One region of the Paenibacillus sp. FSL H7-0716 genome, then DNA from elsewhere that is predicted to be linked to it. Evidence: riboswitches for the same ligand, from Rfam matches in the RefSeq annotation. Region 1 holds a riboswitch; each other region holds the start of a gene.
What was found. A riboswitch is a leader RNA that binds a small molecule or an ion and turns the genes downstream of it on or off. The one in region 1 is predicted to bind cyclic di-GMP.
Positions count from the first base shown of each region.

Region 1 (3,279 bases):
TGACTGTGCGAAGCAACGTGTCATTAGGTTTGCCGCAGCCATATATCGCCACTTCATGCAGCGCTTTTGTCAATCCCGGAATGTGTGTAAGCTCTGTTTGTGCATATTCCAGCCGTGCTTTCCAATCCGTGTACGCGATCAACCAATTCTCAACTTTTTCATAAGGGGTTATCTGTTCAGCTAACAACATAAGCCGCTCCCCCGTTTCCTATCCGACTATCCAGACATAATCCACACTCCGTTTCTTTTCGACACATGTCGATCATCCTTTCATCCATCATTTTGGGACAACCCAAACGGCGAATGAGAATCAAGAACCACATTGGACTTGTCCCGTTCTCCACATGACAGACAACTATCCCATGCTTCATCTTTTAGTTGCTTTTGCCACAAATCCCTCCTATTCATAGTGGGCCATTTCTATCAATTCCTATCCCACCTTATACCTAATTTTATCAATTTTCGATACCATCCGGCAGGATGATTTTTTAGTCACCCTAATGCTTTAGAACCTTGTCGAAATAAATCGAAAATCGTCACCGGGTATCGTGCTCCTTATTGTCCGAGTGTTTCTCTAGTCCAAGTCGTTTTGCCTTTACTGCTGCTTCTTTAATGGATTTCGTACCGAGCTTTCTACTAATATGACGAACATGCGTCTTCATTGTATTAGGTGAAATACCCATCAACTGAATCAACTTGGATTTGGAATGGCCCCAAGCGATTAATTGCAGCACTTCCTTTTCAGTCACGGTCAGCTTACAGCAAAGTTCCTTACGCTTCAACCGGGTGAGTTCCTCGCGAAGTACCTTCGATGCTATCGGATGTAACGAGGAGCTACGGTGATACGCTTCCCGAATTGCGATGATGATGTCGCCCGTATAGGTTTTACTTATAAAGTTTACCGCTCCGACTGTTATTGCTTCGACAACAACTTCGGGGTCTGTACTTGAGGCCACGATAATAATTGGAATATCTTTTTTTGCAAGAATGTCCTTGGAAGCATCTAGCCCATCGTGCCCGGACGACCCAAGTGTTGTATTCACCACCACAACATCCACGTCCAACTGTAAACTAGCTCGCAGCGCCTCTTCTTTTGTAACGGAAATGTTAATGAGATGAATATCCGTCGCTTTTGCGAGCAAACCAGTAAAGCGACGGCACCATTCCCTGTCGTTGTCAGCTAGCACAACTTTTATATTCGCTTTACCAGCCATCGTAGACAATTTCGAATGAAATTCTGCTTGGATATCTTATTCCCCTCCAATCCTCCAAATAACAAAAACACGACCCCATAGGCCGTGTTTGGCAAATTGGGTAACCCGGCGGTCATCACTTGAACAGTGAGAAGATCCGTGGCTTTGCGTCACTGCCTTTCGGTCAGCTTTGCCTCTTCCAGTATGAATTTAGTCGACGATTTATCCTGCTACACATAAATATGAATTTGAATTCGTATGGATACTCAAAACTTTCGTCCTTAAGAGTACCTTTGGATCAGCCCGTTAGTTTCTATTAAATGATTTTCCTCTAAAAAGTGTTGGACACTCTCATTAAATCGTTGTGGCTGACACAAATTGCTAGGATCATAAGAGTCCTCAATAACTTCAAAGCGTACATTAGCAAGCAACTTCGCGGTCTCCTTCATATGCCTAACTCCTGTAAGTGTATTTGCTCCTACAATACACAACACGGGCACTTCAATCAGGGGAAGAAAATGGGTATAGTCAATCCTACTGACAGCTATCCTCTGTTTATGCAATTCTCTGGATCTTTTTTCCAGAATCCCTTTTCTTATCGCACGGTAAGCCAAGTCCCACCTGTAATACATAATCTTAAGTGAGCGTATAAAGAATTCACCAGGCAAGTAGTAGGATAGCCAACCGACGGCAGTTATCGCATATAACATTTTTCCCGGAATGGTTGTCATGACATTTTTACTAAAGCTATCAGATATGATGATTGCACTTACTTGATCCGGAAATAATTGCGAGAATTTTTGGGCCAATACACCGCCATACGAAACGCCAACGAGTACAGCTCGTTTAATACCCAAATAAGCAAGCAGTATGCTGAGATCTTCACATTGGGTTTCAATGATGCTATCATTAGGAACCATTAATTTCCCCGATTGTCCGTTTCCCCTTAGATCAACAAGTACAATTTTACATGATCTCTTGAAAAATTCTATCTGAGGCCCAAACATCTCGTGAGTTAATCCAAAACCATGAATAAAAATAAGGGGAGTTCCTCTACCATAAACTTCAAAGTACAGTGAAGTCCCGTTCACATTCCAGAGTGGCAATATTCCCAACTCCTTATCTATCAAGATCCTCAATGATAGGTTACTCTTTCACTGATAAACTCTCGACAATAGCGCAAATATGTTTTGATCGTTCCAACATCCATATTTAATATTTTACTTACATCTCCCAGTGAAAAGCGGTGACAATAAAAAAGAATAACAACCATCCTATGTTTTTCTGGTAAAGCATCAATGGCTTGATTCACTTGTTGCTGTGTGCCTGTTAAGCATCCTGTTTCACAAGCTGCTTCCGTCTGTGTCCAAGCTTCTTTCTGCTTCCGCAGTCGTTGCAAGCATGAATTCATAGCAACCTTAAATATCCAGATTTTTAGATGATTACAAAGATCGACATTATTGAGATTTTGATACACAAGAATAAAAGTTTCGGCCACAACCTCTTCCGCATCATGCCCACTTTTTAACATACGAGAAGCCACGTCATATATTTTATCTTTGTACATGTTAACCAATTCCACAAATGCATTAAGATTTCCGCCGCTAGCTAGTATAACAAGTCGTCCTTCGAGTGAATACACATCTCACTCCTCCCCAAAAGTACCTATTGCGTAATCCTTCGTTTTGATTAAGGCAAACCTCAGATAACATATAGAACGCTACGTTTCTTCCAGTTGAATGAGAGGATCAAAATCGGCCACGATCAACACATCCATATGACGCCCATGACGCAAAATCGGCCTAATCACTGGTGGTTTCCATATTTTTTCCCACAAGATCCGCTTGGATTGTCCGATAATTATTTGTGTACTTTGAATATCGTTAGCTTTGTTCAGCAACATATATGGAATTTGCCTCCGATTCCGGGCAAACAGCATTATGAACCTGCCGCCCAACCGCGCTGTCAAGTCTTCCAACACTTTGATGCGCTTTTTCAACTCATCAGCAACCACAGCATGATCGTGAACATACGTTACAACCCAGTCAGCCTTTAAACGATAAGCGATTCGAAACCCTCGCCTGAT
Region 1 covers NZ_JBBODA010000037.1:21,939-25,217, forward strand. Annotated here, with positions in the region: gene MHH60_RS28315 (hypothetical protein) at 1-190, opposite strand, end outside; gene MHH60_RS28320 (hypothetical protein) at 177-371, opposite strand; gene MHH60_RS28325 (response regulator transcription factor) at 537-1,214, opposite strand; cyclic di-GMP riboswitch class I at 1,311-1,398, opposite strand; gene MHH60_RS28330 (alpha/beta fold hydrolase) at 1,475-2,284, opposite strand; gene MHH60_RS28335 (sigma-70 family RNA polymerase sigma factor) at 2,329-2,835, opposite strand; gene MHH60_RS28340 (histidine kinase) at 2,914-3,279, opposite strand, start outside.

Region 2 (3,279 bases), on a different contig from region 1:
TCTTCTGGAGAAAAACGATAACCGACAATAAAATCCTTAACCTTTGAATTGTCAACGACAGCAATAACTGCATCCACTAATTGGTTAATGAAATTAAATCTTTTCTCTAAGCTTCCGCCCCATTGATCTTCACGACGGTTGGAGTGTGGAGAGAAGAATTGTTGGATTAAATATGTGTTTGCTCCATGAATTTCTACCCCATCGAATCCAGCTTGAATAGCACGTTGAGTCGCTTTTTTAAAATCCTCAATTACACCGAAAATTTCATCTTCTGTTAATGCTCTTGGAATTTCTGCATTCGGACGTTCGGCAGCAATGGCGCTGGAGGAAACGGGTTGTACGCCACGCAATATTTTTGAATCTGTCATTCTTCCTGCATGGAATAATTGTAAAATAGCTTTTGTTCCATTTCGTTTAATAGTAGATGCTAATCGGCTAAGGCTAGGAATAAATTCATCGGAGGAAACACTAAGTTCACCTTCCCATCCTTTTCCACCCTCTTGTACATTTGCTGCCGCAGTGATGACCGCACCTACTTCGCCCGTTCTTAGCGAATAGTATTTCAATTCATCTTGTGTTACTACACCGTCATAAAAGCTCATTCGTGTGGTCATTGGAGCCATAACCACTCGGTTTTTTAGTGTCAGTCCTCTGCGAAAAGTTAATGCTGTGTCTAGTGCTATCATCTTTTTCCCAACTTTCATTAAATTATATTTAAACAGAATATTATATACATGCGCATACATATAAATTACAGCAATGATTTATTCTTGTCAACTAATAAAGAACTGCTGTTGAATACAGCAAAAAGCGCTGTTCAGCGGAACAGCGCTTTTTGCTCGATATGAATCGTCTTTATTATTCTAGTTCAGCCGGTTTTACAATGGCTGTACCTTTATTATTCTTGGAATATTTAGCTTCGATTTTCGTGGTGTATGTATCTTTTGCTCCATCACTTACCAACACATAACTCAGATCGACTGTCAGCTTTTCTGTTTGCCAGGTCTTAGTATTGACGAATAATTTCCACGTTACACTTTTGGGTTGAACTGTCTCACCATCCCAGAGGTTCTCCTGGTCATAGAGTTTGATTATCCCCTTAGCTGCTGTCGGATCGGTTACCGTGAATTGTAAGACCGTTTGTGCGCCAGCAGTGCTGACTTTCATGGATTTTTTATAACTTTTTACCGAATCAAGCATTGAAACAGGATCGTATTGGCCTTTAGAGTAAAAGGACTCCCATTCCGTTTTCTCCAGTCCAAGCCAATACTGTGCATCAGGATCGATCGGCTCCCCGTCATCGTCGTAACCTGAAGAATCGTCTTCAGATTCATCGATAAGCTCACTTCCATCTACAAGATAGTAAAACTCCTTATCGTTAGCATACAAGCTGTAAGATGTTTCTAAAAGACTGCTAGCGACAGTGCCTGCTGCGGCAAAATTCGGCAGACGGCTGATATCCAGCTTCAGAGTGTTGGTGTTGCTGACACGCACCCCGCCGCTTTGAATATCCTGTTTTTTGGTCACATCCAGATGGAAATTCTTTATTGCTTTGGAGGCTGCTGTTACTTTGCTGATCATTTGATCCGCAGTTACTGCTGATGTTGTAGCTGCAGACACGACTCCAGGATTAGACATCCATCCGATCGTTCCGGACAGCAATAAAGCACCTACTGCCAAACTAGTACCTATTGTTTTGAAAAAACTGTTCATGTACTTCCCCTTTCGGCCCCTTGCGATAATGTAACGCCGTATAGGTCGAAATAATAAAAGAGCTCAAAATAGACTACATATTCTTAGAGCAATCCTTTATGCTTCATAAGACATCCCTATGGCGGCCTGGCGATCATTTCCTTCTGTCGAAAGGCTTTAGACCCATGGCTTTGTGTCATCATCTTTCGATGATTTTACCTTTAACGCGGACATTCAATTAGTTTTAATTAGATTACGGACGCATGTCCCACCGCTAATTTTATCATGGTTATAATTACCTGTAAACGACTTATCTTCCATTCGAATTCGCTATGATACTCAGAAGAAATACTACAATCAAAATGAAAAATGAACGATTACATACGCTTATAAGTCTTATTAATGAGAACAGCAAAGACAGGGGGTGCAGCAAAATGAGTGACCGGGAAATTTTCGAGCTCTATAAAGAACAAGTATATTATTTTTGTTACTACTTAATGAAAAATCAGGCAGATGCGGAGGATATTTCCCAAGAGGTATTTGTAAAAGTTATCTTAGCGGATAAGTCGAAGGTAAGAAACTTGAAATCTTGGATTTTACGAATTGCTTCAAATGAGTGCAACAGTGTGATCAAAAGGCGTAAGAAGGGGTGGATGAAAGAAGTACGTAATTATTTACTATCCAGGTCTGAGGAATCAAACCCTGTAGAAAAACGTTTGGATCGACAAGAAACTAAAAAAGAATTACAAGGGTTATACAGTCAGCTTCCCGACAAAATCAGAATGGTAGTAGTCCTTCGTTTTATCAACGAATTGACTGTACCCGAGATCTCTAAAGTTATGAGCATACCCGAAGGAACTGTAAAATCCAGACTGAACAAGGGACTTAAAATACTAAATAGAATGGGTGGAACCCAACTAAAGGAGCTGAATAGTAATGAGTCTCTATCTTGAAAAAGATAAACATATTCCCCGACCGGATTATGATTTGATGTGGACTGCCATAGAACAAGAAGCATATAAACGTCAAAGAAATCTGTATGCCTCCCAGAATACTCCTAGGTCTAATAAAAAGGTTGTTCCTATCAGTATTGTCTTCTCTTGCCTCTTACTTGTAGCCATTCCTGTATTCGCTAGTATGACGATTAATTGGGATAAAATTGGTGGTCGAAGTGTGAGCAATGCATTAAATAACGGCATCGGTCAACAGTATAATCTTCAAACTTCCAGTTCAGGAGTAACAATGAATTTGAACGGTGTTGTAACTGATGGAGAAAAAATGAAAATGCTGTTATCACTTGATACTAACTCTGATCTATCCCAATATACTGGATTTGCTACAGAGGAAAACCTCATGACTAGTGAATCCGGTGCCAAGGCAAAGGTATACGGTTATTTAGAATACGATCCTGAAAGCCAGAAACTCATTGGAGTATATGAGACACCTGATACATTAAAGGATGATAAAAAGGACTACAGGTTTGAAGCTCGGAATCTCATTTTTTACCGTGATCGGAATATTCCCTTACAATCTAATCATAAAGCAGGGGAAACTATCGATACTGGAGTTAAGCAATATCCAAGCATT
Region 2 covers NZ_JBBODA010000019.1:91,809-95,087, reverse strand. Annotated here, with positions in the region: gene MHH60_RS21785 (NADH-dependent flavin oxidoreductase) at 1-746, opposite strand, end outside; gene MHH60_RS21780 (DUF6612 family protein) at 859-1,713, opposite strand; cyclic di-GMP riboswitch class I at 1,831-1,922, opposite strand; gene MHH60_RS21775 (RNA polymerase sigma factor) at 2,127-2,645, shown strand; gene MHH60_RS21770 (DUF4179 domain-containing protein) at 2,629-3,279, shown strand, end outside.
Region 2: it holds a riboswitch for cyclic di-GMP, as region 1 does, so the genes downstream of both, MHH60_RS21780 (DUF6612 family protein) here and MHH60_RS28325 (response regulator transcription factor) in region 1, are expected to answer to the same signal.

Region 3 (3,279 bases), on a different contig from region 1:
CGACGCACCCGACATGAACCCTACCAGTTCTGCGAATGTTGTAGCTCAGTATACCGGGGTTACTGTACCCTATGTCGGTTACGCTATGAATTTCGCGGTTTCCAAAGCTGGAAGTGTAGTCCTCATGATCGTGCCTGGCTTGATGCTTCTGCTCTATGCTCTATATACCTCTTGGAAGGCTGTAGCTGCATTAGAAAAGAAAAATGCTGCCCTACTGCCAGCCTCACCGTCCCCAACAGAAACACAGCCCTAAGTTGATTGTCCACTTCCGCTTACGAACCGGAAGATACAATATATAAATTTTATAAAAATTCAACACAAATTTGAGGAGGAATTTTATTATGGGTATCAAGAAAACATTGGGTCTTGGCGTAGCATCTGCAGCACTGGGTTTATCATTAATCGGCGGAGGAACCTTCGCATACTTTAGCGACACTGCGCAAAGCACAGCTACATTCGCAGCGGGTACACTCGATCTGAACTCTGACCCTTCTGTCATCGTTAATATTCCTAACCTGAAACCAGGTGATACTGTAACTAAATCCTTCAAATTGAAAAACGATGGTTCGCTCGATATCGGATCTATCATTCTGAATACATCGACTCAAATCACGGATGCTAAAGGAGATAACTACCTTGATTTAGCCGAGTTCATTAAAGTTAAATTCCTTAGAAATAATGATAAAGGAGTACCTATCGTCTCTCCTGAAAATGTAGTTTATGAGACTACACTTGCTGCTTTAAAAAGTCAGCATCCCGATCTCGTAAAAAATACAGGTTGGGATCAACTCTTTACCGAAGCATCCGGTATTAAAGCCGGTACTAATGACAGCTTCTCCGTCCAATTCGAATTTGTTGAAAATAACCAAGATCAAAATATTTTCCAAGGCGATAGCTTGACACTGACTTGGGATTTCGTAGCTAAACAAGGCGCGAAAAAAGACTACTAAGATCAATAAAGTAATTTAATAAAATACTCGAAGAGCAGCAGATCCTGAATCCGGCCACGGATAAGCAGATTGCTGCTCTTCTCTTTACAATAAACTTTGTCCGATTTATTGATATTTGCTATACTAATAACAAAAATTACGGAGGGGCGTCAGCATAGTGCCACAGAATATGGGCCAACGTATCCAGCAGCTCCGCCTAGACAAGGGTTTCTCCCTATCTGAGCTTGCGGACAGAGCAGATGTGGCTAAGTCGTATCTTAGCAACGTGGAGAGAAACATCCAATCCAATCCATCCATCCAGTTTATCCAAAAGATCGCTGATGCGCTTCAGGTATCCATTCATGCCCTACTCTATGGAGAACCCAATGATGCAGAGGAATCACATTTAGATTCGGAATGGTTCCGATTGGTGCAGGAAGCTATGGACTCAGGCATTAGCAAACGCGAATTCAAAGAATTTCTGGACTATCAGAAATGGAAGCTCGATCAAAAGGATTAATACTTCCTACCAATCTGGTACGATCCTCTCTTCTACTAAATCATATCGAAAAAGGACACAGCGAAGAACCGCTGTGCCCTTTTTCGATATGTAACCCCTCTAATGTATTACTGCACGATCTGCACAGTTTTCTCATGAAAGAACTGGCGGATTTCATCTGCCTTAATGCCAGCCTTCTTAGCTGCTAATAATAAATGTACCCACTCTTGATCCAGATCAATAAACTGCTGTTCTCTGTTGCTACCCTGGTTGGACTTTTCCAAAAAATCTCCCCCTAAGATTTTACGTCCCCAGGCAATCCGGCTGTCATAGTATCTCTACCTTAGACCCGCGACTTTGTGCCCCTGCCTTTCGGCAAGTTTACCTTTTACTGGACCCTTTTCACGAAAGGATCTACTTAAAAAACTATAAAATTACTATCTGCAATAACATTATACAAAAAGAAAGCGGAAAAGTGTGTCGATTCCTGGTTACTTTTTATTTTTAAAACGAAAAATAAAAGATTTTTTTTCAAAGATCTTGTCCGATTATCACGATACTCGTCCGTTACATAAAATAAATTGTACTAGCAAAATAAATATTTACTGACCTAATAGTTAAAAATAAGGATAATAGAATCATTTTAATAGGCCTTTAGAATGGGTAATGAGAAGAAACACCCTTCTTTTCATTAGAACAAGCTAACCCATACCATTTTGCGAACGTATTGGACGAAAGAATGAATTGATTACAGTGGCTGAAAGTAGCACAATAAGATGAGAAATGAAACCGCAATCATCACAGCTCCAGTAAGCGTTGACACAAAATGTCACGTATGGAGTTCATCCGTTAAGGAGGATGTATTCATGGCAGCCAAAGAGCCCTATAACGAATCCATTTGGAGTAAGTATTACGGACCCAATTTAGGCTACATTCAAGAAAGATATGAACAGTTTGTGAAAGATCCCTCCACCGTAGAAAATAATTATCGCGAGCTTTTTACAAATTCGGGACCTCCTCCCCTAACTCCAGATAGCGAACCGGCTCCTCAGCCGCGCATCTCGGGAGACACCGAATGGCTTAGAAAAGCAGTAAGAGCTTCCAAGCTAATCGCCAATATTCGTATATATGGCCATATGGCCGCTGAAATTGATCCGCTGGTACGCGATCAGAATCCCATGGCAAAATATCTTGAGCTTGAAACCTATGGGCTGACCCGCGAAGACCTGATCGCACTGCCTGCAACGCTTATATGGGAAAATGCGCCGAATGATGTGCATACCGGATGGGATGCCGTGCAACGTATGCGTCAGGCATACACCAAGACCATCGCCTATGAGTTCGGGCATGTGCATGAAGAAAAAGAACTGCAATGGCTAAATAGACAGGCAGAATCCACCAGCTCACCAGCACCCCTAAATAATACAGAACGCAAAGAGCTCCTGAACCGCCTGATTCAGGTAGAGCAATTTGAAACCTTCCTCCACAAGACTTTTGTAGGTCAGAAGCGTTTCAGTCTTGAAGGCAATGATGCTCTTGTACCGATGTTAGATGAAATCGTACGTGCTGCTGCACATGACGGTGCGGAGCATATTTTGATGGGCATGGCGCATCGCGGCCGCCTCAACGTTCTTGCACATATTTTGGGCAAACCTTATGATATCATATTTTCAGAGTTTCATCATTCTCCGAACAAGGAGCTTTTCCCTTCCGAAGGCTCTACAGGCATTAACTATGGCTGGACAGGTGATGTGAAATACCATCTCGGTGCAGACCGTGCTGTCCGTGAAGGAGAAACCGTACGCACAAGAATAACACTAGCGAATAACCCAAGTCACTTGGAATTCGTCA
Region 3 covers NZ_JBBODA010000007.1:120,298-123,576, forward strand. Annotated here, with positions in the region: gene sipW (signal peptidase I SipW) at 1-253, shown strand, start outside; gene MHH60_RS11820 (TasA family protein) at 342-950, shown strand; gene MHH60_RS11825 (helix-turn-helix domain-containing protein) at 1,120-1,449, shown strand; gene MHH60_RS11830 (anti-repressor SinI family protein) at 1,557-1,712, opposite strand; cyclic di-GMP riboswitch class I at 1,740-1,824, opposite strand; gene MHH60_RS11835 (2-oxoglutarate dehydrogenase E1 component) at 2,295-3,279, shown strand, end outside.
Region 3: it holds a riboswitch for cyclic di-GMP, as region 1 does, so the genes downstream of both, MHH60_RS11830 (anti-repressor SinI family protein) here and MHH60_RS28325 (response regulator transcription factor) in region 1, are expected to answer to the same signal.